DNA from 3 places in the Exiguobacterium sp. Leaf187 genome. Region 3 is predicted to be linked to each of the others. Evidence: riboswitches for the same ligand, from Rfam matches in the RefSeq annotation. Region 3 holds a riboswitch; each other region holds the start of a gene.
The links. A riboswitch is a leader RNA that binds a small molecule or an ion and turns the genes downstream of it on or off. The one in region 3 is predicted to bind lysine.

Region 1 (7,628 bases), on a different contig from region 3:
TTTTTCGCAACTAGATCAATCGTCGCCTGGACGAGTTCATCAACCGTATACGGAATCGTGACGTGATAATACGCACAACTGCGGAAGAGACGTTCGATATGTTCCTTCAATTGGAAAATCGCCGGTCCGTCCGGTGTCGCGTAAGCACGAATTCCTTCAAAGAATCCACTACCATAGTGAATCGCATGTGACATGACGCTTGTGTTCGCATCTTTCGGATCATGAAAGACTCCATCTAACCAAATTGCTTCTCCATACTGTGTATCCACTGCCATGTGTTTTCCTCCTCTTCGACGTCAATCAGAGTGAACGTAAATCATCCACCAATTGCGTCTTCTCTTCTGTTTTCGCATCTTTCTGTTTGATGACACGTGCAGGTGTTCCGGCAACGACGCTTCCAGCAGGTACGTCTTCTGTGACGACACTACCAGCAGCGACGACGGCATCTTTACCGACTTTCACGCCTTCAAGGATGACTGCATTCGCACCGATCAAGACACCGTCTTCAATGATGACAGGTGTTTTTGAAGGTGGTTCGAGGACACCCGCGACCACGGCACCTGCGCCGACATGAACGTTTTTCCCGATCGTCCCACGTGCACCGACGACAGCGTTCATATCAATCATTGTACCATCTCCGATTGATGCACCGATATTGATGATCGCACCCATCATGACGACTGCGTTATCGCCGATGACGACATGATCACGAATCCATGAACCTGGCTCGATACGCGCATTCAAGTGACGTGTATCAAGCATTGGTACTGCACTGTTGCGACGGTCATACTCCACGTGAACATCCGTGATGCGATCTGAATACTTTTCTAAGAAAGTAGCCGCAAGTCCTGCATCCGCGAAGAAAATCTTTGATTCATCTGATCCGAACGCTGTAGCGCCTTCGATCGTCAAGCCCGCCAAATCGCCGTTGACGTAAAGTTTTACCGGTGTTTGTTTTTTAGCATCTTTAATGAATTTAGCAATTTCGTAAGCATCAGTGAGTAACATGTGAATCCTCCTGTGTGTAGAGCGTCTCTAATGTATAGAGTCCCGCTGTTTTTTGAATGAGTGCCTCAGCTGCTTTGATCGCACCAGAAGCAAATACTTTTTTCGATAGCGCTGTATGTTTGATTTCAATCAATTCGTCGACACCTGCGAATAAGACTTCGTGTTCTCCGAAGATCGTTCCACCGCGCATCGCGTGCATCCCGATCTCGTTCGTCTCCCGCTTTTGCCGCGTCTGTGACCGGTCATATACCGGTGTGACGTCACGTGCCGTCTGAATCGTTTGCAATAACAACTCAGCCGTTCCGCTTGGCGCATCGACTTTTTGGTTGTGATGTTTCTCGAGCAATTCGATGTCATACGCTCCTGCTAGTGGTACGAGTGTCTTCAGCAGTTGCTGCACCATCGCGATACCGTACGACATATTGTACGACTGGAAAATTGGAATTTCTTTCGCAGCGTCCTTGATCGATGCCAGTTCCGCCTCTGAAAAACCAGTCGTCGCGATGACGAGTGGTGTTTTTGTCGCTAGCCCGTATGCGAGCAGATCCGGTAGCAAACTCGGATGCGAGAAGTCGATGATCGCATCGACCGTTTCTGACATCTCTGTTAGCTCGGCATATGAAGCGATCGTATCGGATGACTTCGTCCGGTCAACGATCGCCACGACACTTTGTGGTGCGAGTTCGACGACGTATTGTCCTGTCGCCCCATAACCGTGTAACGCGAGTTTCATCGAACCACTCCTTTGTAAGCCCGCATCGTTTCGAGTAAGTGGGCATGTCCCGCTTCCGATTGACGGACGAGCGGCAAGCGCGGCGCACCGACAGCAAAGCCGAGTTCTTCAAGCGATGCTTTAACTGGAATCGGATTGACATCACTGAACAAGGCACCGATGACCGGTAACAAGTCTGCCTGAATCCGGCGTGCTGTGACGAGATCTTGTGCGAGCAACGCCTCAGCAAGTGCTTGTGTCTCTGCTGGGTACGGGTTCGAAAGAACTGAGATGACGCCTTGTGCGCCCCATGCCATGTACGGCAGGATTTGATCATCATTTCCACAGAAGACCGCGAAGTCTTCCGGAATCGCCGCCATCAGTTCACCCATGAAGCTGACATCTCCACTCGCTTCCTTAAAGGCTTGGATTCGTGGATGACGTGCTAACGTCACTGCTGTTTCGACTGCGATCGCAACTCCTGTCCGCGACGGAACGTTGTACAGCATGATTGGTAATTCGGTTGCATCAGCGACCGCCGTGAAATGTGCGACGAGACCCGCTTGCGATGTTTTATTGTAGTACGGTGTGACGAGCATCGCTGCGTCCGCACCGAGGCGCTCTGCGAGTAACGTCTTCTCGATTGTTGCTGCCGTGTTGTTCGAACCCGTTCCGGCAATGACTGGTACTCGTCCTGCCGTGATTTGAACGGCAGTCGTCAGTAGTTGTTCGAATTCCGTATTCGTCAGTGTCGATCCTTCTCCTGTCGTTCCTCCGACGACAAGCGCCTGAATTCCTGCTGCGAGTTGTTGCTCGATCAAGCGTTCGAATACGTGTAGATCCAACTCGCCTGCTTCATTAAATGGTGTGACGAGCGCTGTACCTGCTCCTTTGAACATGAAGAACTCCTCCTTTTTTATGAATGAATCGACTGTTCGATTGCTTGGCGTGCGACTTGTACGGCATTCGAGGCAGCACCTTTTCGAATGTTGTCGGCTACACACCAGAGATGGAACGTGTTCGCGAGACTATCATCTTGTCGAATCCGACCGACGTAGACGTCGTCCGTACCACTTGCATCGAGTGGCATCGGATAACGCGTATTCGCGACATCATCGATGAGGACGACGCCCGGTGCGCCTTCAAGTGCTTCACGGATCGCTGCAACCGTCGTCGGCTGCGTAAACGTGACGTTGATCGCAACCGAGTGAGAATTCGTGACTGGAACACGCACACATGTCGCACTGACTGGTAGTGCTGGAAGATTGAAGATTTTCCGTGTTTCGTCAATCATCTTCTGCTCTTCTTTCGTATAGCCGTTCTCAAGGAACACATCGATATGTGGCAAGATGTTATCGTGAATCGGATGCGGATAATTGACGGGTTCTTCTCCGCGTGCTCCACGTGCCAGATCCTCGATTCCTTTTTGACCAGAACCGGATACGGCCTGATACGTCGTATAGTTGACACGCTCGAATCCCAGTGACTGGAGCGGTGCTAAGGCGACGACGGATTGAATCGTCGAACAGTTCGGATTTGCGATCAAGCGGTCCGTCGCTTGAATCGCTTGTGGATTGACTTCTGGCACGACAAGCGGAATCGTCTCCTGCATCCGGAAAGCACTTGAATTATCAACGACGAGTGTTCCGTTTTCAGCTAGTAACGGGGCATATTGTTCACTGATCGTTCCGCCCGCCGCGAACAACGCGACGTCAATCTCGTCTTCCGTGATACTTGGTGTCAGTGCTTGGATCGTAATGGCTTCTTCCTTGAACTGTACCGTGTTCCCTGCTGAACGAGCAGAAGCGTAAGCGGACAGGCGGCTGACCGGGAAGTCCAGTTCGGCTAGTACTTGTAACATTTTTTGACCGACGGCGCCGGTTGCTCCAATGACTGCTACATGATACATCCTGTTTTCCTCCTTATAACTCGAACGCGTTTGCAATCGCTGCAACCGTCCGTTCAATGTCTGCTTGTGCAATCGTGTACGAGATGCTGATTTCTGATGTCGTGACTTGATAGAACGGGATGTTCTCTGCTCGGAAGATTGCGAACAACTTCGAAGCGACACCTGTTGCATCCCGCATCCCGATTCCGACGACAGATAATTTTGCGTGTTGATTATGGCGATCGACCTTGACTGTCGTGAAGCGATCCATGATGTCTTTCAATGCTTCATCGAGGAACTCTTCCTCATCGAGTGGACATGAGAACGATAAGAAAATGTCACTGTCGAACGTCGTTTGACTGATCATGTCGATGTTGACGTGGCGATTGGATAACAGTTCGAAGATATCGGCTACTGCTGCATTCGTTTGCGGTACGTGTTTGATTGATACCGTCAAGACGTTCTTCGTCACACTGACACTCGTCACCGCTTTTTGTTCCATTGTTTCCGTCGCTTCCATGATCCATGTTCCCCTTTTCGATTCAAGTGTTTTCCCGACGAAGATGTGTACGCCGTATTTTTTTCCTAGTTCGACACTCCGCATTTCCATGACCTTCGACCCGAGGGCGCTCATCTCCATCATCTCATCATATGAGATGTGCGGAATCGGTTGAGCAGCAGCATGGATTCGTGGATCAGCCGTATAGACACCGTCGACATCCGTGTAGATTTCACACCGTTTATCAAGGACTGCCGCAAGGGCAACAGCCGTTGTATCCGATCCACCACGTCCGAGCGTCGTGACATCACCGAGTTCGTTGACACCTTGGAATCCAGCGACGATGACGACATCGTATGTTTCGAGTTTTTGTCGTAACAGATTTCCATCAATCTGTTTGATCTTACTTTTCGTATGCAATCCCATCGTACTGATTCCCGCTTGAGCGCCTGTTTGCGATAACGCTTTGACGCCGAGTGAGTTGAGGGCGATGCTGAGTAATGAAATCGTCTGTTCTTCTCCGATGGCAAGCAGACGATCGAGTTCTCGGCGCTCGGGGCGATCTGTGATGGCTTGCGCCTGAGCAATCAAAGAATCTGTCATCTTGCCCATCGCTGAAACGACGACGACAAGTTTTTCACCTTCGGCTGCGCGACTCTTCAAATAATTCGCAATAGACTGAATCTGTTCGACAGTCGCAACCGAGCTTCCACCAAATTTAAGTACAGTTGTCACAATCCTATCTCCTTTGTCCCGATACAGAAAAAAACGACGGGCCGGTAGGAGCGTTCCTACGGCCCGTCGTTATCACGATCGGACAAACGAAGACAAAGTCATTCGTTCTTTTACGTAAGATAGCGCTCCGAAACATCGGTTTCGGCAGTACAACGGATCTTAACCGTTGTACCAGCAAACAAGAAGAAGCATCTTCTCGTTCACTTCGGCGGACTTCCCCTTTCACATCATTCGGCATGCTTGCCTTCAAGAATGATGCTACTCATGTCATCCGCGCCTCTATCTGTCGGTTGTTAGTTACAGTTATAGCAGACATCTTTTGTTAAATCCAGTCATTTGACTGTTTTTTTTCAAAATTCGTCAATTCGCAAGATGCTGTTTCGCGAGTTCGAGTTGCTCCGACACGGCAGCAAACCCTGTCCCGCCGTAGCTAGTCCGGCGTGCTACTGCTTGAACCGGATCGAGGAGCGGATAGACGTCTTCCGTGATATCCGGATGGAACGTTTGATACGTCTCGAGGTTCAAATCCTTCAGGAAACAACCGTTCTGCACACAGTAAAGGACGGCTTTGCCGACGATTTCATGCGCTTCCCGGAACGGTATGCCTTTCGTTACAAGGTAGTCAGCGAGTTCCGTTGCATTCGAGAAGTCTTGCATTGTCGCCTTCTTGAGCGCTTCGGTCTTAAACGTCGCAGATTCAATCATTCCAGTGAAGATTTGAACGGATTGGAGAACGGTATCTGCTGTATCGAAGACCCCTTCCTTATCCTCTTGCATGTCTTTATTGTAAGCGAGTGGTAATGCCTTCATCGTCGTCAAGAAGCCCATCAGGTTACCGTAGACGCGCCCCGTTTTTCCACGAATCAACTCAGCGAAATCAGGATTTTTCTTTTGTGGCATCATGCTCGATCCTGTTGAGAAGGCATCGGATAACTCGATAAAGCTAAATTCTTGCGACGCCCAGATGATGATTTCTTCACAAAAGCGCGAGAGATGCATCATGACGGTCGAAGCGATCCCGAGGTATTCGATGACGAAATCACGGTCCGAGACAGCATCAAGACTGTTTGGATAGACCGACTCAAAACCGAGCAACTCAGCAGACCGGAAACGATTGATCGGGAATGTCGTCCCCGCGAGCGCACCTGCCCCGAGCGGTGATTTCCGAATTCGTTTTTGATTATCCGTCAACCGTTCGACATCACGTTCGAACATCCAGAAATAAGCGAGCAAGTGATGCGCAAGCGAGATCGGTTGTGCCCGTTGCAAATGCGTATACCCTGGCATGACCGTCTCGATATGTTGCTCCGCTTGTTCCGTGATGACCGACTGGAGCTCGCGTAATGCCGTCGTCAACGCTTCAACATGTTGTTCCATCCATAGATGTAAATCCGTTGCGACCTGGTCATTTCGGCTCCGTGCCGTATGCAGTTTTCCTGCAACCGGACCAATCTGTTCCGTCAATAGACGCTCGAGATTCATGTGAATGTCTTCATCTGCTAGCGTATACACATGATCCGCTAACGTCGTTTCCAGTTGCTTCAGTCCTTGCTCGATTTGTGTCCACTCGTCTTGAGCGAGGATCCCTTGTTCAAATAGCATCTGCGCGTGTGCGAGACTGCCTTTTAAATCGACGCTCGCTAATTTTTGATCGAACGTGATCGATGCTCCGAAGGCTTCCGCTTGAGCGGAAGCACTTTCCGTAAAACGTCCACCCCAGAGTTTGGTCATTTCGTGACACCCGCCTGACGATGTACGCTCGCATGCGTCGAAACGGCAAGTCCGTGTAATTTGATGAAGCCTTTTGCTGCTTCATGATCGAATGCGTCTTCTTTCGTGTACGTCGCAAGTTTCTCATCGTAGAGCGAGACAGCGGACTGACGACCTGTCACAGTTGCGTTTCCTTTGAACAGTTTAACGCGAACTTCTCCTGTGACGTCCTGTTGTGTCGCTGTCAAGAATGCTTTCAAGCCTTTCGTCAACGGTGCATGGAAGAGACCGTTGTAGATTGTTTCTGCATATTGTTTGCTGAGTAGTGGTTTGAAATGCGCGACGTCCTTCGTCAATGTAATCGTCTCGAGTGCAGCGTGCGCTTTGAGTAACACAGTTGCGCCTGGGCACTCATAGACTTCCCGCGATTTGATACCGACGAGACGGTTCTCGACGTGGTCGATCCGTCCGACCCCATGTGCACCAGCGATGATGTTCAGTTCCGTGATCAGTTTCGCCAGTGGATACGTCGTTCCGTTGATCGAGACCGGAACACCTGCTTCAAAGCCAATGATGACTTCTTCTGCCTGATCCGGAGCGTCTTCTGGCGCTACTGTCAACGCATAAGCGTCTTGCGGTGGCTCTGTCCAAGGGTTTTCTAGGACACCACATTCGTTACTCCGTCCCCAAAGGTTCATGTCGATTGAGTATGGGCTGTCGAGGTTGATCGGAATCGGCACATTGTTTTCTTTCGCATAGGCGATTTCTTCTTCCCGTGACCATTTCCATTCCCGGACCGGTGCGATGACTTCGAGTGATGGATCAAGTGCTGCGACTGAAACTTCGAACCGGACTTGGTCGTTCCCTTTTCCGGTACATCCGTGAGCGACTGCCGTCGCACCGTGCTGATGCGCGACTTCGACAAGCTTTTCTGCGATCAACGGACGCGAAAGCGCTGAAATCAACGGATAGGCATTTTCGTAATGCGCGCCATATTGAAGTGCCGGTAAAACGAAGTCTTGTGCGAATTCTTCTTTAACATCGAGGACGATCGATTCGATCGCACCGACGAGGAG
Region 2 (7,628 bases), on a different contig from region 3:
GAATCCAGCTACCCAGCTTTGACCGGCCATTTGAATTGCAAGTGAGACTGGATGATCGACACCGGCAAATTGTTGGTACGGTACGATACCCGTCATGATGGCTGCGACGATGACGTAAAGGACTGTACAAACAGCGAGTGAACCGATGATCCCGCGTGGCAAGTTTTTTTGCGGATCGCGGACTTCTTCAGCTGCTGATGTGACGGCATCAAAGCCGATGTACGCGAAGAAGACGATTGCGGCACCCGAGAAGACGCCTCCCCAACCAAATGGTGTGAACGGTGTCCAGTTCGATGGCTCAACGTAGCCAACACCAACAACGATGAAGAGAATGACGACTGCGACCTTGATGACGACCATGATGTTGTTGACACGTTTCGTTTCCTTGATTCCCATCGACAACAATGCCGTAATGGCAAAGAGGATTAAGAATGCTGGAAGGTTGAAGTATGTCTTGGCTCCTTCGACTGCTCCAGGAGCTGCTGATAAGGCTGTTGGCACATGGATGTTGAATCCTGCAAGTAAGGACTGGAAGTATCCAGACCATCCGGCTGCAACGGCACTCGAGGCGAGTCCATATTCGAGGATCAAGTTCCAACCGATGATCCAAGCGAAGATCTCACCCATCGTCGCATACGTGTACGTATAGACGGATCCACTGACCGGAATCGTTGATGCGAATTCAGCGTAAGCAAGAGCAGCTAGACCACAGGCGATGGCAGATAGAATGAATGATACGATAAGTCCTGGTCCTGCAGTCAATGCTCCTGTTCCTGTCAAAACGAAGATTCCGGTTCCGATGATGGCGCCAATTCCTAAAAACGTTAAATCCATCGCGCCAAGATTTCGAGCAAGTCCACTGTTTCGTTTACTTGCAGCAATCATAGCGGAAACATCTTTTTTCCGCGTCAAGCTCATGATGTACTTCCCCCTATGTCTCTTTTGATTTGTCCTACGGAGCGAGTCGTCCGTAAGAACTTAATCAAAAATTTACGAAGTTTTCTGATAAATTGATATAGGTCATTATACCTATTTCTATTTTGTTGAACGCTTTCATTCGTTAAACAAAAAAATCTGTAAAAAAAAGATGGATATGTAACACATGTTACACACCCATTTAACAAGCCTCAGTTTATTAGGTTTTTAAATTGTTTTTCGGGTCTTCATCCACTCTAAAAACACTTGGTAATCCAGCTTTGTTCGTGTCACGTAGGCTTCTGACCAACGCTCGATTTGCTCTAAAAAAGCAGTGTCCGAAACACCAATGGCTTGGATGATTTCAACATCCGCATGATGTGTCAAAATTTTTTCTTTAATCCCGGCGTCCTGATCTGCCCGCGCATGGATTTTCGCGGTAATTTGACCTTGAATACACAACACGTTCTCAAGGTCTTCCTGACTTTTGATATGCTTTGCTTTTAGTTTTTTCTTATATGGCGAGCGCTCACGTACATAATATTCCTTTTTCCCAATCGTCAGGTAGCCAAGATATGGATCCTCATGTGCCTGCATCGCTTTTTGGGACGTGATGATCCGGCGTCCTTGATGAACTGTTTCTGCTTCTGGACGATAGACGGGAAGGAACAACGAAGGGACAGAAGTCTGAGCTTGTTTCATCTCTAGAATCAAATCTTCTTCCCCTCCCTCCCCCTCAATCAAGATGTAATAGCGTTCAAGACCAATCGATGCCGTTCCACTGTCTAGTTTCCGCACGATATCCTTGATTGTATAGAACGCTTCGTCACGACGATCCTCTGCGTCAATCGTCTCGATATAGGAGGACCAGGCAGACTCAATCGCTATTCGCGTCGTATCATCTATCGCTTGCATATCCGGTAATGTACAAAAACGTCTCACGCCATCCACTAGTTCCGTACGCTCTCCCATTAATTCCTCACGTTTCTTTTCTGCTTTTTTGATCAACTTCTTGATTGGTCCTTTCGTATTATCCCGCGTAAAACAGACATCACTCGGATCTTTTCCGAGAGCGTACTTTTTTAAATCGTGTAAGTATTCCAGGACATAATTTCGAATCGCAGGAGTCGGATCGTATCCTGCCTCTTCAGCGAACAACCGGACGGAGACCGCCATGCGAATCAAATCGTATAGATAAGATCCTAAGTATCCTTCATCAAAGTCATTGACGTCGTAGATGATCTCTCCCTTCGCATTGCCATGGACACCGAAATTCTCAAAATGAAGATCTCCCTGAATCCACGTCGGTTTATCACGAGGCGTATCAAAACCAAGGGGAATTCGCGTCACGTCATAATAAAACAGATGCGAACTCCCACGGAAAAAGCGAAACGGACTCAAGCTCATCTTGTCGTACTTTTCCTGACGTGCTTGCTCATCGAGCTGACGGATTTCGTGATCGTAGAAATCAAGCACTTTCGCAATCGTCATTTGTCGAATCTCTTCATATACGGGTCGAAACATTCGATTCTCTCCCTTCCATTTGAAAAAAAGAGCAGTCAAAACGAAATCGTTTGACTGCTCCTTACGTGTTACTCGAAATGTTTTTTATATTCCCCATATCCTGCCGAATCAAGCTCTTCAAGCGGAATAAATCGTAATGCTGCTGAGTTGATACAATAGCGAAGACCACCAAGTTCTGTCGGACCATCATCGAAGATATGACCGAGGTGACTATCCGCATTCGCAGAACGCACTTCCGTCCGCGTCATCCCGTGACTCGTATCGAGTTCGACTTCCATCTTGTCTTCTGAGATGGGTTTAGCGAAGCTTGGCCAACCACAGTTTGACTGGAACTTATCTTTCGATGTGAAGAGTGGTGTGCCGTCAACGATATCGACGTACAGTCCTGGACGTTCTTCATCCCAGTATTCGTTACGGAAAGCGGGTTCTGTCCCGTTCTCTTGTGTGACTTTATACTGAATTGGTGTCAGACGCTCTTTCAGTTCTTTTTCCTTACCGTGGTCCTTCCACGCTTCTTTGATGAATTTCGCGCGACCTGAGCCGACACTATACATCTGATAACGGAACGGATTCTTTTTATAATAATCTTGGTGATATTCTTCTGCTGGCCAAAACGGCTTTTCTGGACGAATCTCTACCGCGACCGGACGCGAGAAACGTCCTGATGCGTCAAGCGCTGCTTTCGAACGTTCCGCCGTTTCACGCTGTGCTTCATCGACATAAAAGATAGCCGGCTGATACGATTCACCACGGTCGTTGAACTGACCACCACCGTCTGTCGGATCGATTTGACGCCAGAAAATCTCGAGTAATTCTTCGTACGTAATGACGGACGGATCGTACGTGACTTCAACCGCCTCCAAGTGACCTGTCGTTTCCGAACAGACCTCTTTATAAGTCGGGTTCTCTGTATGACCACCGGTATATCCTGAAATGACCTGCTCTACCCCATCATATTTATGGAATGGCTTGACCATGCACCAGAAACAACCACCTGCAAATATTGCTTTTGCCATCTATCTTCCCCTCCTCTGTATATGACTATTTTACCTCGTTCAGAGAATGGACTCGACTTTCCTGCTCATTCAATCCTCCGGGTTCGCTTTTAGACGACGCATGACGAAGTAGATCGCCGCAAAGACAAGAAGAAGTCCTCCAAGCGAATACCAGATGTTATTCAAACGATAGATCATTTGGTATAAGGCAAGCGTCACAAGCAATAATGCGATCGGTAAGAAGGCACGCTTAAAGTGGTACCAGTAATTCATAAAGATCGCCCCCTGTTTTTCTTTCATCTTACTTGAAGCGACATCTAAAAAGCCACCTTCATTTGAAGGTGGCTAGTTGATTACGATTGACGTGGATGTTCTGGGAAGTCCATCTCGTCATAACGAACGATTGACGTCCGGTTTTTGAATTTATGTCCCAACCAGAAGGCGAGGAATAATGGAATACCAACATACGTTGCGGCAATTCCGACCCAATCAATTTGATCCGCGAGGAATGCGGCATAGTTTTGACCGACGATGACGAGGAAACAAAGACCGAATGCGAACAGCGGACCGAATGGGAACGCTGGTGCCACATATGGTAAGTCTTTCAACGAGTGACCTTGTGCAAGGAATCCTTTACGGAAACGATAGTGACTGATTGCAATCCCGAGCCATGCGATGAATCCTGTCATACCGGAAGCATTGAGTAACCACAAGTAGACTTGTCCACCAAACATTGACGTCAAGAAACAGAGTGCACCGATTGCTCCTGTTGCGAGCAAAGCGTTACGCGGTACACCGTTTTTCGATACTTTCGCAAACAACTTCGGTGCATCTCCTTGGCGAGCAAGCGTATAAAGCATCCGAGTCGAAGCATACATACCTGAGTTTCCGGCAGATAGAACAGACGTCAAGATGACGGCGTTCATGAGTGCTGCTGAGAACGCAAGACCTGCTTTTTCAAAGACGAGCGTAAACGGACTAACCGCTACGTCCGTAATGTCATTCGAAACCAAGTTCGGACTCGTATACGGAATGAGCATTCCGATGACGAAAATCGCGAAGACGTAGAAAAGTAAGATACGCCAGAAAACTTGTTTGACTGCTTTAGGAACGTTCTTTTTCGGGTCTTCTGACTCACCCGCGGCAATCCCGACGAGCTCCGTTCCTTGGAAACTGAATCCAGCAACAAGAATGATTCCGATGACGGCAGGAATCCCACCGACGAACGGTGCATCGCCAAGAGCAAAGTTTTTAAAGCCAACCGGTGGCTCCGATGTAAAGACACCGAAAATCATCGCAACACCGACGACTAAAAAGACGATGACGGTAACGACTTTAATCATCGCAAACCAATACTCCGCTTCCCCGAATCCTTTAACGGAGAAGTAGTTCAAGCCGATCATGAGTAAGAGGAATAAGGCACTGAAATAAAATCCAGGAACATCCGGGAACCAGTACGTCATGACGATTTGTGCTGCGACGAGTTCAACTGCGATCGTGACTGCCCAGTTGTACCAGTAGTTCCAGCCGAGTGCAAAGCCGAATGATGGATCGACGAATTTTGTTCCATATGTCGAGAAGGATCCAGCGACCGGCATGTACGCTGCCATTTCACCAAGACTTGTCATTAGGAAGTAAACCATCAGACCAACGATTGCATACGATAGGAGCGCACCACCTGGTCCTGCTGCTGCGACGGAAGCACCGGACGCAATGAAGAGTCCTGTTCCGATCGCTCCACCGATGGCGATCATTGACATATGACGGGCTTGTAATCCACGTTTTAATCCTTCTGCTGTCGAATCTGTTGTTTGTTTCACATCTAGATTGTTCATTTCGTTCGCTTCTCTCTTTAATAAATTTTTGAGAGGACACTTTTTGAATGAAAAAACAAAAAGCGCCCTCATCTTCCAGATGGAAGATGAGAACGCAACATAATAAAATGGATGCGCCTCATTCTACCGTCGTGAAAGATAGCTCTCCACAAGTAGGTGATACCCGACTTGTGACAGTATTAGACCTATTTGATCTAATCCCAATCGATCATCTTCAAAGCGATGATTGATTTCGGCAATTCTTCCTTTCAGGTCACCTCATCTGTCGCTTGACGACATCCGTAACCGTACTCTTAAGAACTGCAACCTCCATCCCACTGGTTGAGTGAGAACTGAATTAAGTTAGTTATTACTACGCCATATTACACAAAACGCCACGAAATTGTCAATTGCCTTTTTCGAATCTGGGGTAGTCGATGGTAAAAATCCGATATGTTTAGTACACTAAATGGTAGAAGTCCACTGAGAGAAAGGATGCTGCTTGCATGCCACAGGAACGTGATTTGCTAACTTATCGACTCGAGGAACAAATGCGTGTCATTCTTCGTACCCTGCGACGTGAACTTAACCGGCTATTTGAAGGAACGGCGACCCGGAGTGAATTTTTCATCTTACGAAGCCTTTCAGAAAATGGTCCTCAGCGCCCGACGCTTCTTGCGGAACAATTTGAGCTCGCGACGAGTCAAGTCACTGCTTTGACGGATAAGCTGTATAAACAAGGATATGTCACACGGACACGCTCGACGGAAGATCGTCGTTCAATCGTCCTCGCTTTGACGGATGACGGAGAACGTGCATTTCGGGATCTCGAAATCGTCCGGAAAAACTATTTACAAGATCGCTTCGGTACATTGACGGAAGAAGAGCTGGAAACGATGATTCGTGTCTTTGATAAAATTTTACTGACGATGGATGAGGATTCTCTTACTTCATCTTCTTAAAAACGGTAGATCTTCTACCGTTTTTTATTTTTCATCTAAACATTTATGCCTGTCTAACCGTTATCTAGTTGAGTATACTGGAAGTATATATATGGAAATCTGTTAGTTGGGGAGCTGGGAGGATTTGTTGTCCATCATGAATCAATTCATCATTAACTTTTGTCTACTGTTTACAACGATTACTCTCTTGTTCTTACCGTTTCGGAATCAACCGCGTATTTCATTGAACTCCAAATGGAGCATTCGACTTATACTCGGAGCAGTCTCTGGTTTGATTGCGGTCTTATTGATGTTCAATGGGATTCAAATCGATGTCGCCCGTGTTGATTTACGTATCGTTCCCGTCGCGATTGCCATGCTGTTCGGTGGTTTCCCAAGCGCCATCGTTGCTGGTGCAATGATCATCGGGACACGTTACTTTTTAACACCAGTTGATCAAATGGAAGGATTTTATTTATCGACGTTGATCATCGTCTTGTTCATCACGACGATCGGGATCATTCGTCGATTCGTCCATGTCTCGATGCGTCATTTTCAGCTTATGGTGTTGGTCGGTATTCTCTATTCGTTACCCGCCATCTACGTCCTGACGCACAGCTGGTCGACATTCTTTAAAATCTCGATTGCGTACGTCTTCTTTAATTTATTAGCTGGCTTTGTCGCTTTTCGATTGCTGACGGAATTACGCCGTCACTTCGAAAACATCCAGTATCAGCAGAAACTCGCCATGACGGATGCTTTGACAGGGCTCGCCAATCGTCGTCGCCTGGATGACTCGCTTTCGCTTGTCGGCTCGACCGACCAAGGCTATTCGCTTGTACTCATCGATATCGATTTCTTCAAGCATGTCAATGATACATATGGTCATGATGCGGGCGATGATGTGTTACGCCAACTCGGCATGACTCTCGCTTCCTTGACCCGTCCAGACGACCTCGTCGGACGGTACGGTGGTGAAGAATTTTTAATCATCTTACCAAGTACTTCGGCGAAAGAAGCGCAAAAAATAGCAGAACTAGCTCGGTTGACGGTCGCACGTAACCTGTTCCCAACAGCAGATGTACCTGATCTGCAAATTACGATCTCACTTGGGATTTCCCATTCCAGTGGTTCGCATACGTCACTTGAAGCATTACAACAGGCAGATAAAGCGTTGTATTATTCAAAAGAAAGCGGACGGAATCGGAGTACGATCTATACGAAAGAACTTGCATTCCGACAAGCTTAAACTGATTGGACACTTCCGCAGGGAAGTGTCTTTTTTTACGTCTTCATTCCGTTTCTTTAGGAAAACCGATACTCTCAACCGTTCCAAAGACGATCATCCGACTTAATTGTTCTGCCATGTATTCTGATGAATACGGTCGACCGTTTCGTAACCAAGAAATCAACAATCCTAACTGTCCACCAATGACATA
Region 3 (7,628 bases):
GATTAACGCTTGGAATTTGAAGACATCGTTGTAAGTAAGTAATTGCTGTTTGCATAAGTATTTCCTCCTTTACCTATCCTGTACCCTGATAAAAATACTTCAGGGAGGTAAACGAATTCGGAAAATAATTTACGGAGCTGAACGTCTTGAGATAAAAGAAAACGGTGCAACCAGAAGGTTACACCGTACCTTACTCATTCACTTTTTTCTGCTTCGTCTTTCCACTTCGAATCGATTAACATCTCTCCCGGCCATGTATAAGCCATGATGCCGCCGTCTGCTGTGATATCCTCACCTGTAACATATGAGCTGTCGTCAGAAGCGAGGAAGAGGGCGACTGTTGCCATCTCGCGTGGTTTACCGAGTCGTCCGAGTGGTGTAATCCAAGCGTTCGCATCGCGGAACTGTTTGCCTTGCTCTTTTTCTTTTTCACCGACGAGTGTATCGATGAGTGGTGTTTCGATTGTTCCTGGTGATAACGAATTGACACGAATGCCATGACGCGCATAATCGATTGCCATCGCGCGCGTGAAGTTCGCAATCCCACCTTTCGCTGCGTTATAACCGGATCGGTTCAAGTCAGCTGCGCGACCAGACATCGATGACGTATTGATGATTGAACCACCGTTATCAAGCATGAGTGGAATCAAGAATTTACTGACGAGGAATGTACCGCGCAAGTCGACCGCGATGATCCGGTCGAAGAGATCGATTGGATACTCGTGGACTTTCCCGCCTTGTTCATCGATTCCGGCATTGTTGAAGAGGACGTCGATCGTACCGTATGTCTCTTTGACGTGCTTCGCAAGTTGCTCGACACTCTCGACGTCTGAGACATCGACATGGACGGCTTCCGCTTTCCCACCTTGTTGTGTAATCTGTTCTACTGTTTGTTGTGCTTTTTCAAGTGAGACATCGGCACAGACGACCGTTGCTCCCTGTTCTGCGAAGACAAGTGCAGTCGCTTGTCCAATCCCTGTTGCCGAGCCGGTAATGACAGCTACTTTTTGATCGAGTCTACCCATTATTAAATCCCTCCTAAGTCGTATCGTTCACCTTATGAAACATTCCCGGAGAAATGGAGATTAAACCCATCGATGCGTCTAGTGTTAGAGGATAGGGGGTACATCTACAACAGCACAATCGCTGTATAGAGGGAGATGAGAACGCTGACATCCGATCAATGGCAACTTGCCAAAAAATTATTACACGAAGCCGTCCAGTACCAAATGACACTCGAGAAGAGTGCATTTGCAAGTGAATTGATCGACCAAACGACACCTGTCCTCTGGTTTGGTGATGCGACGCGTAGCAGTTGGGTGACGATCGCGACGAACCCATCCCGATCGCAGTTTTTAGACCGAACAGGTGCATTACGATTTGACGAGCACGGTCCACTTTTCATACGTCCACAATCCATGACGTGGAATGCGTATTTACAAGAAGAGACATTGACGGAATCGATCCGACGCTTCAATCGTTACTTCAAACAACCAAATGTGTACCGAACCTGGTTCGGTCGACCAGGTGGCGGTAAGCTCGAAGGATTCTTGAACGGACTCGGTGCGTCGTTTTACGAGACGACGTTTGATCCGGTCATTCATCTGGATTTTTTCCCGTTTCCGACACACCACTACATGGGAGCGATCAAAGAACGCAGCGTGTTGGAAGATAGTCCGTTCGGTCAGACATTTTTGTTACGCCTGCTTGAACTGTTCTCGATAAAAGGAATCATCCTGCTCGGTAAGGAACACACGGAACGATTTGCGAAGCTCGAACCAGACATCGCTTGGACGACCTATCGACCAACGGATTATCCGGACGCGATTTTTCAAATCGGCTTCTCGTCACGATTTCAGGTATCCGTCGTCGGACTCCACTTCAAACCGAGTGAGCAGTTCATCGGTCTCGGTAATCGAAAGGATGAAAACGGTGTCAGCCATGGCACCTATGGGTCAGCAGAACACTTACGTCAAATCGGAAAAATCGTCCGTGAAAAAGTCGTGACATACAGTGAAAAAGGTGATTGACAGATATTTCGAACTCCCTAATAATAGGAGATGAATTAGCACTCTGTATGATTGAGTGCTAAAAAAGGGAGGCAGAATGAGCATGGAAACGAAACAATTTAAGGCGGAATCAAAACGATTGCTGGAGATGATGATTCATTCCATCTATACGCATAAGGAGATTTTCCTGCGCGAATTGATCTCGAATGCAAGTGACGCCATGGATAAGATGTACTACAAAGCATTGACGGACGAGACGATTTCGTTCGAAAAGGAACACTACAAAATTACGATCGAACCAAATAAAGAAGCGCGTCAACTCATCATTCGTGATACGGGAATCGGAATGACGAAGGAAGAACTAGAAGAAAATCTCGGTACGATCGCGAAGAGTGGATCGCTTGCCTTCAAAGCAGAAAACGAAGCACAAGATGGTCATGATATCATCGGTCAATTCGGTGTCGGATTCTATTCTGCATTTATGGTCGCAGACGTCGTCACTGTTGTTACGAAACCATTCGGCGGTGCGGTCGCTTATAAATGGGAATCGCGTGGTGTCGAAGGTTATACGATCGAGGAAGTCGACAAGGAAACCGTCGGAACGGAGATTACACTCCACATCAAGGCGAACGAGGAAGAAGAATCGTATGATGAATACCTCGAGACATATCGTCTGCGTAGCATCATCAAAAAATACTCGGATTTCATCCGTTATCCGATCGAGATGAAGGAACTCGAACGTCAGCCGATCGAAGGCAGTGACGAGACGGAAGAGGTCGAAGTCGTCAAGACGATCAACAGCATGGTGCCGATCTGGCGGAAGAATAAACGGGAATTGACAGACGAAGACTATACGAACTTCTACCAAGAGAAGCGGTATGGTTTCGACACACCGGCGAAACATATTCATATCAGTGTCGACGGCGTTGTTCGTTATCAATCGATCTTATTCATTCCGGAGCAAGCACCGTACGATTATTATTCGAAGGAATTTGAAAAGGGTCTTGAACTCTATGCCAATGGTGTCTTGATCATGGAAAAATGCAGCGACTTGTTGCCGGATCACTTCAGTTTCGTCAAAGGGATGGTCGATTCGGAAGACTTATCGCTCAACATCTCGCGTGAGTTACTGCAGCACGATCGTCAATTGAAATTGATCGCGAAAAACATCCAAAGTAAGATCAAGACACAACTCGAAGCACTTCTGCGCGAGGATCGCACGAAGTACGAAACGTTCTATCAAGCGTTCGGACGTCAGCTGAAGTTCGGTATGTACAATGATTACGGCATGCATAAAGAACAGGTGCAGGACCTCATCCTCTTCTACTCAGCGAAGGAGAAGAAGTTGATCACGCTTGCGGAATACGTCGCAGCGATGCCGGAAGATCAAGCACATATTTACTACGCCGCTGGTGAGAGTACGAATCGTTTAGACAAGTTACCACAATCCGAACTTGTGCGTGATAAAGGGTACGACATCTTGTACTTCACCGAAGAGATCGATGAGTTCGCGATCCAGATGCTCGTGACATATAACGAGAAGACGTTCAAGTCAGTCACGAGTAGCGATCTAGGGATTGAAGCAGAAGCGGCAGAGACGACGGACGCACAAGCGGAGATGTTCCAAGCAATGCAGGAAGTGTTAAGTGGACAAGTCAAGGAAGTCAAAGCATCAACGCGTCTAAAATCGCATCCCGTCTGTTTTGCGACGGACGGCGCCGTCTCGATCGAGATGGAGAAAATCTTGAAGGCGATGCCGAATAACGAAGGGGTAGAAGCGGTCAAGATTCTTGAATTGAATCCGTCACACGCGGTGTTCCAATCTCTTGAAGCAGCGTATCAAAACGATCGTTCGAAATTCGAGCGCTATACCAAACTGATGTATCAACAAGCATTACTTGTCGAAGGGCTTCCACTCGAGGATCCGGTAGCGTTCGCGAATGATGTGTGTGAACTTATGGTATAAGACATGACATGAAGTCGAAAAAAGGGGCTGACTCAAAGTTGGTCTCTACAAAGATAAGGGTGGCAGAATGATGATCTGCCACCCTTATCTCGTAACAAAAAGAATGGCGCGTCACACGCCACTCCTACAGGAAAAGCGCATTTATGCGCTGTCAGAGACGAATGAGATCCGTTTTCCTGCTTCATTTAAGCAGGAAAACAGGCTTGTGTCTCGCCTGAGGAAAGGGCGTGAAAAGACGCGTCATTCTTTTTTGAGTCAGTCCCTTTTTCATTTCATCAATCCGTTTGTAAATCCGAAGCAGTTTCGCCTTTTTTCGAGAGAACGTTCAAGACGACGACGAAGAGTACGAATGTGACAAGAGCTCCGATGAAACCGAAGACCGAAGACTCCGTGAAACCGATGACTAAATAACCTACTGCCGCAGTGACGGCACCGACTAGCGCATACGGTAACTGTGTCGTAACGTGATCGATATGATGGGATCCAGCCCCTGTCGAACTGAGGATCGTCGTATCGGAAATCGGTGAACAATGGTCACCGAAGACAGATCCAGCAAGAACAGCAGCAAGCGTCGGTAATAAGAGTGAGGCATCGACAGCCATGACGAGATCCGCACCGATTGGCAACATGATCCCGAATGTGCCCCAACTTGTTCCTGTCGAGAATGCCATCAAGCCGGCAATCAAGAATAATAAGAACGGCAAGTACGAAGCAGAAATCGAGTTGCTGATGAAGCTTGCGAGATAATCGCCTGTTTTCATATCACCAATAACAGCGATGATCGTCCAAGCAAATAATAGAATCACGACTGCTGGCCACATCGAACGCATACCAGCGACGATGCTTGCACGGTAATCGCGACCCGGAATTTTTCGTCCGATCAGCATCAAGAAAGCGACGATTAAACTGATGACGACACCTGCGACAAGTGAGCGTGTGACGTCTGTTGCCTCAAATGCTCCAATTAAAGTAAACGGACGGTTGTCGGCTGCAAGTGCCTGAGCACCTGTCCCGAGTAACGCACTGATCGTAGCAATGACGAGAACGACGATCGGAACGACGAGATCCCGGACTTTTCCGTTCGTATGTTCGTTGACCTCTTTTGCCATCCCCATCGGTGTTCCTTTTGACGCATCAAAAAGTTCACCATTCGCAGCGCGGCGTTCATGCTGTTTCATCGGTCCGACAGAGACGCCAGAGTAAGCGATGTAAAGTGTTAAAAGTAACGCGAAAATCGCATAGAAGTTCATTGGAACGATCATCATGAAAGCACTAAACGCTGAGTAATCCGTAATCGAGTGCGTCGTTAAGATACCGGCGATGATGGAAATGATGAATGCGCCCCAACTCGAAAGCGGACTGATGACACAAACAGGCGCAGCTGTTGAGTCAATCAAATAGGCAAGCTTCGCACGTGAGACACCACGGCGATCCGTTAGCGGACGACTGACATTGCCGACAGCGAGACTGTTGAAGTAATCATCGATGAAAATCAAGATACCGAGACCGAAGGCGACTAAGCGTGCACCACGCGCTGTCTTGACGTGTGTAGAAGCCCATTCACCGAAGGCGCGAGCGCCACCAGATGTTTGAATTAATGTGGAAAGGACACCGAGCAATAACAAGAAAACAAGTAATAAAACGTTCCACTCGTTCAAGGCACCATCCGCCCAAAAGAGGCTAAAGATATTCTTGCCGAGATAGGTTACCGTATCGATCGGGTTAAAACGGTGAAGTAACAGGGCACCGACGAGAATGCCGACACCTAACGAAAGAACGACCTTTCGGGTAAAGATGGCTAATAAGATAGCTAGTAAAGCAGGTACAAGGGCAATAATGGAATCTGAATAGTTGACCATGAAAAATATCCTCCTCTTTAAAAATGGCTTAAAGATGAGACCCCGCGGCACAAAAAAAGCAAGGGCACCGGCAACAAAGCCGACACCCTCGCTGGATGCGTCTTTCTTAGCCGAATTGGAGCGCTCCATACAACTGTTATGTATGGCAATCGATCGGGTATTTCCCGAATCGACCAACGACGGTATGCTCGACGCATACTGTCATTTCGGCGATGTCACCTTTCCTGTAGTCGTCTTCGTTGTCATCCTCGGACCAAGTACTGATTGAAATCGCGCCTCTACCTCATCGATAGAATAGTCATATTCTGTTCTTATGGACACTTTATCACGTATTTCAAAAAAGATTCAACCATATATTCTGATAATTTAAGACAAAGTTGCTCATTCGGCAAAATGTTGAATGAGCTGTTTCATCAAATAGGCTTGGTTTTCTTCGAATTGTTTTTTTCGATGACCGTTCGCGCCAGATGGATGGGGGAAGTTGGAAAGAAGCTGATGTTGTTCGATTCGTCCATCCTGAATCAATCCACGGACTTGCGTCTCGACGACCCGACCGAGTGGAATTAATAACGCTGGTTTTTGTAACTGATTGATCTCAGCGACGAAGTGTTCTTCCGCGTAGTGCCTCAATAAAGGACTACGACTAATTTTCGGTTGATGACCCGAGTAATTCTTTTCGCGATAAAAGACGGGTTGCTTTAACAGTGATGTTGGATGCAATAATTTCTGATGTTGATGGAATAAGCTAGTAGCCGTCTCAATTCCGAGTAATGCTGGAAGCTCGAGTGTATCAAGCATCTGGACGAGATTACGTCGCATCGTTCCGGCAAAACTGGCTGCATATTTGACGATGCGTGCCGTCCCTTCTAGTGAAGCCCCATGATGGAGGGCATCCGTTGCTTCTTCGAAAGCGATTCGCATCTGTTCAAAACCTGGTGTGATCCCGATGATGACGACTTTTGCTTCAGTATTGACATATTCGCCAATCGGAGAGTAATAGACGGTCAGCTCGTTCTCCTGTTGCAATAAAAAATCGTCCGTCCATAATTCATCACGTCGTAACGTACGATCATCAGGTAAGCTACGAATGGCTTGTTCAAATATAGTTAATGAATTCATGAAGAACCCTCTCTCTCTGTATTGGCACTATAATAACAAATAATACCATTTGAGACAATTACACCCTTTCACTATTTGTGTATAGGTATATAAAAAAGGACTCGAGACGAGTCCTTTTCGTGCATCATGCGCGTTCTTTGACCGAAGCAACTTCATATGTCAGAATCTCGCTGCCGAGCATTGGCGATTCTCCTGCCTCACTACTCGCAGGTCGACTATGTGACGCTTTGAAATCGTCACTCTCCCGCCATGCTTGAAAACTCTTCATGTCTTCCCAATACATGTTGACGTTCATTTCATCATGTTCTTCGATGTTTTGCGTCAATAAGACCTCGACGCGGATGAATCCGTCCATCGTATCAAGTCCACTTGGACGCGTAAAACGAGGAGCGAGAGCTGCAGCCATCCCTTTTTTGACTTTAATCCGGTTCGTAACGACGATCATCATAAAATCCCCTTTCAAAAAACGAGTAACGTACTTCTTCAGTATAGTACGATGAAGGCAAGAATGCCGGAAAGAAGGAACAAACGACAATGAATGAACAGGAATACGATCAACGATTACGAATCGAGACCATTGAGATGCAACACCTCTATGGTGTGTTTAGTCACTACAATCGATATGAACCAACGCCTTATGCGGCACTAGACGAATTATGCGAAACGTATTTGTTT

Region 1: linked by a shared signal. The riboswitch ahead of ASF99_RS01120 (aspartate kinase) and the one ahead of ASF99_RS14945 (Na+/H+ antiporter NhaC family protein) in region 3 are both predicted to bind lysine.
Region 2: linked by a shared signal. The riboswitch ahead of ASF99_RS15540 (amino acid permease) and the one ahead of ASF99_RS14945 (Na+/H+ antiporter NhaC family protein) in region 3 are both predicted to bind lysine.

What each region holds. Positions count from the first base shown of each region.
Region 1 is NZ_LMPR01000004.1:42,633-50,260, reverse strand. Features, by position in the region: gene ASF99_RS01145 (branched-chain amino acid transaminase) at 1-275, opposite strand, end outside; gene dapD (2,3,4,5-tetrahydropyridine-2,6-dicarboxylate N-acetyltransferase) at 301-1,008, opposite strand; gene dapB (4-hydroxy-tetrahydrodipicolinate reductase) at 995-1,741, opposite strand; gene dapA (4-hydroxy-tetrahydrodipicolinate synthase) at 1,738-2,619, opposite strand; gene ASF99_RS01125 (aspartate-semialdehyde dehydrogenase) at 2,637-3,629, opposite strand; gene ASF99_RS01120 (aspartate kinase) at 3,643-4,842, opposite strand; lysine riboswitch at 4,955-5,132, opposite strand; gene argH (argininosuccinate lyase) at 5,203-6,573, opposite strand; gene ASF99_RS01110 (argininosuccinate synthase) at 6,570-7,628, opposite strand, start outside.
Region 2 is NZ_LMPR01000012.1:41,439-49,066, reverse strand. Features, by position in the region: gene ASF99_RS15560 (amino acid permease) at 1-918, opposite strand, end outside; gene ASF99_RS15555 (DUF2252 domain-containing protein) at 1,144-2,439, opposite strand; gene msrA (peptide-methionine (S)-S-oxide reductase MsrA) at 2,508-3,455, opposite strand; gene ASF99_RS15545 (hypothetical protein) at 3,525-3,707, opposite strand; gene ASF99_RS15540 (amino acid permease) at 3,788-5,269, opposite strand; lysine riboswitch at 5,401-5,589, opposite strand; gene ASF99_RS15535 (MarR family winged helix-turn-helix transcriptional regulator) at 5,755-6,210, shown strand; gene ASF99_RS15530 (diguanylate cyclase) at 6,347-7,438, shown strand; gene ASF99_RS15525 (TetR/AcrR family transcriptional regulator) at 7,482-7,628, opposite strand, start outside.
Region 3 is NZ_LMPR01000011.1:175,876-183,503, reverse strand. Features, by position in the region: gene ASF99_RS14965 (M20 family metallopeptidase) at 1-55, opposite strand, end outside; gene ASF99_RS14960 (SDR family oxidoreductase) at 195-1,025, opposite strand; gene ASF99_RS14955 (hypothetical protein) at 1,161-2,030, shown strand; gene htpG (molecular chaperone HtpG) at 2,113-3,975, shown strand; gene ASF99_RS14945 (Na+/H+ antiporter NhaC family protein) at 4,251-5,834, opposite strand; lysine riboswitch at 5,945-6,123, opposite strand; gene ASF99_RS14935 (uracil-DNA glycosylase family protein) at 6,216-6,953, opposite strand; gene ASF99_RS14930 (heme oxygenase) at 7,078-7,398, opposite strand; gene ASF99_RS14925 (SAM-dependent methyltransferase) at 7,488-7,628, shown strand, end outside.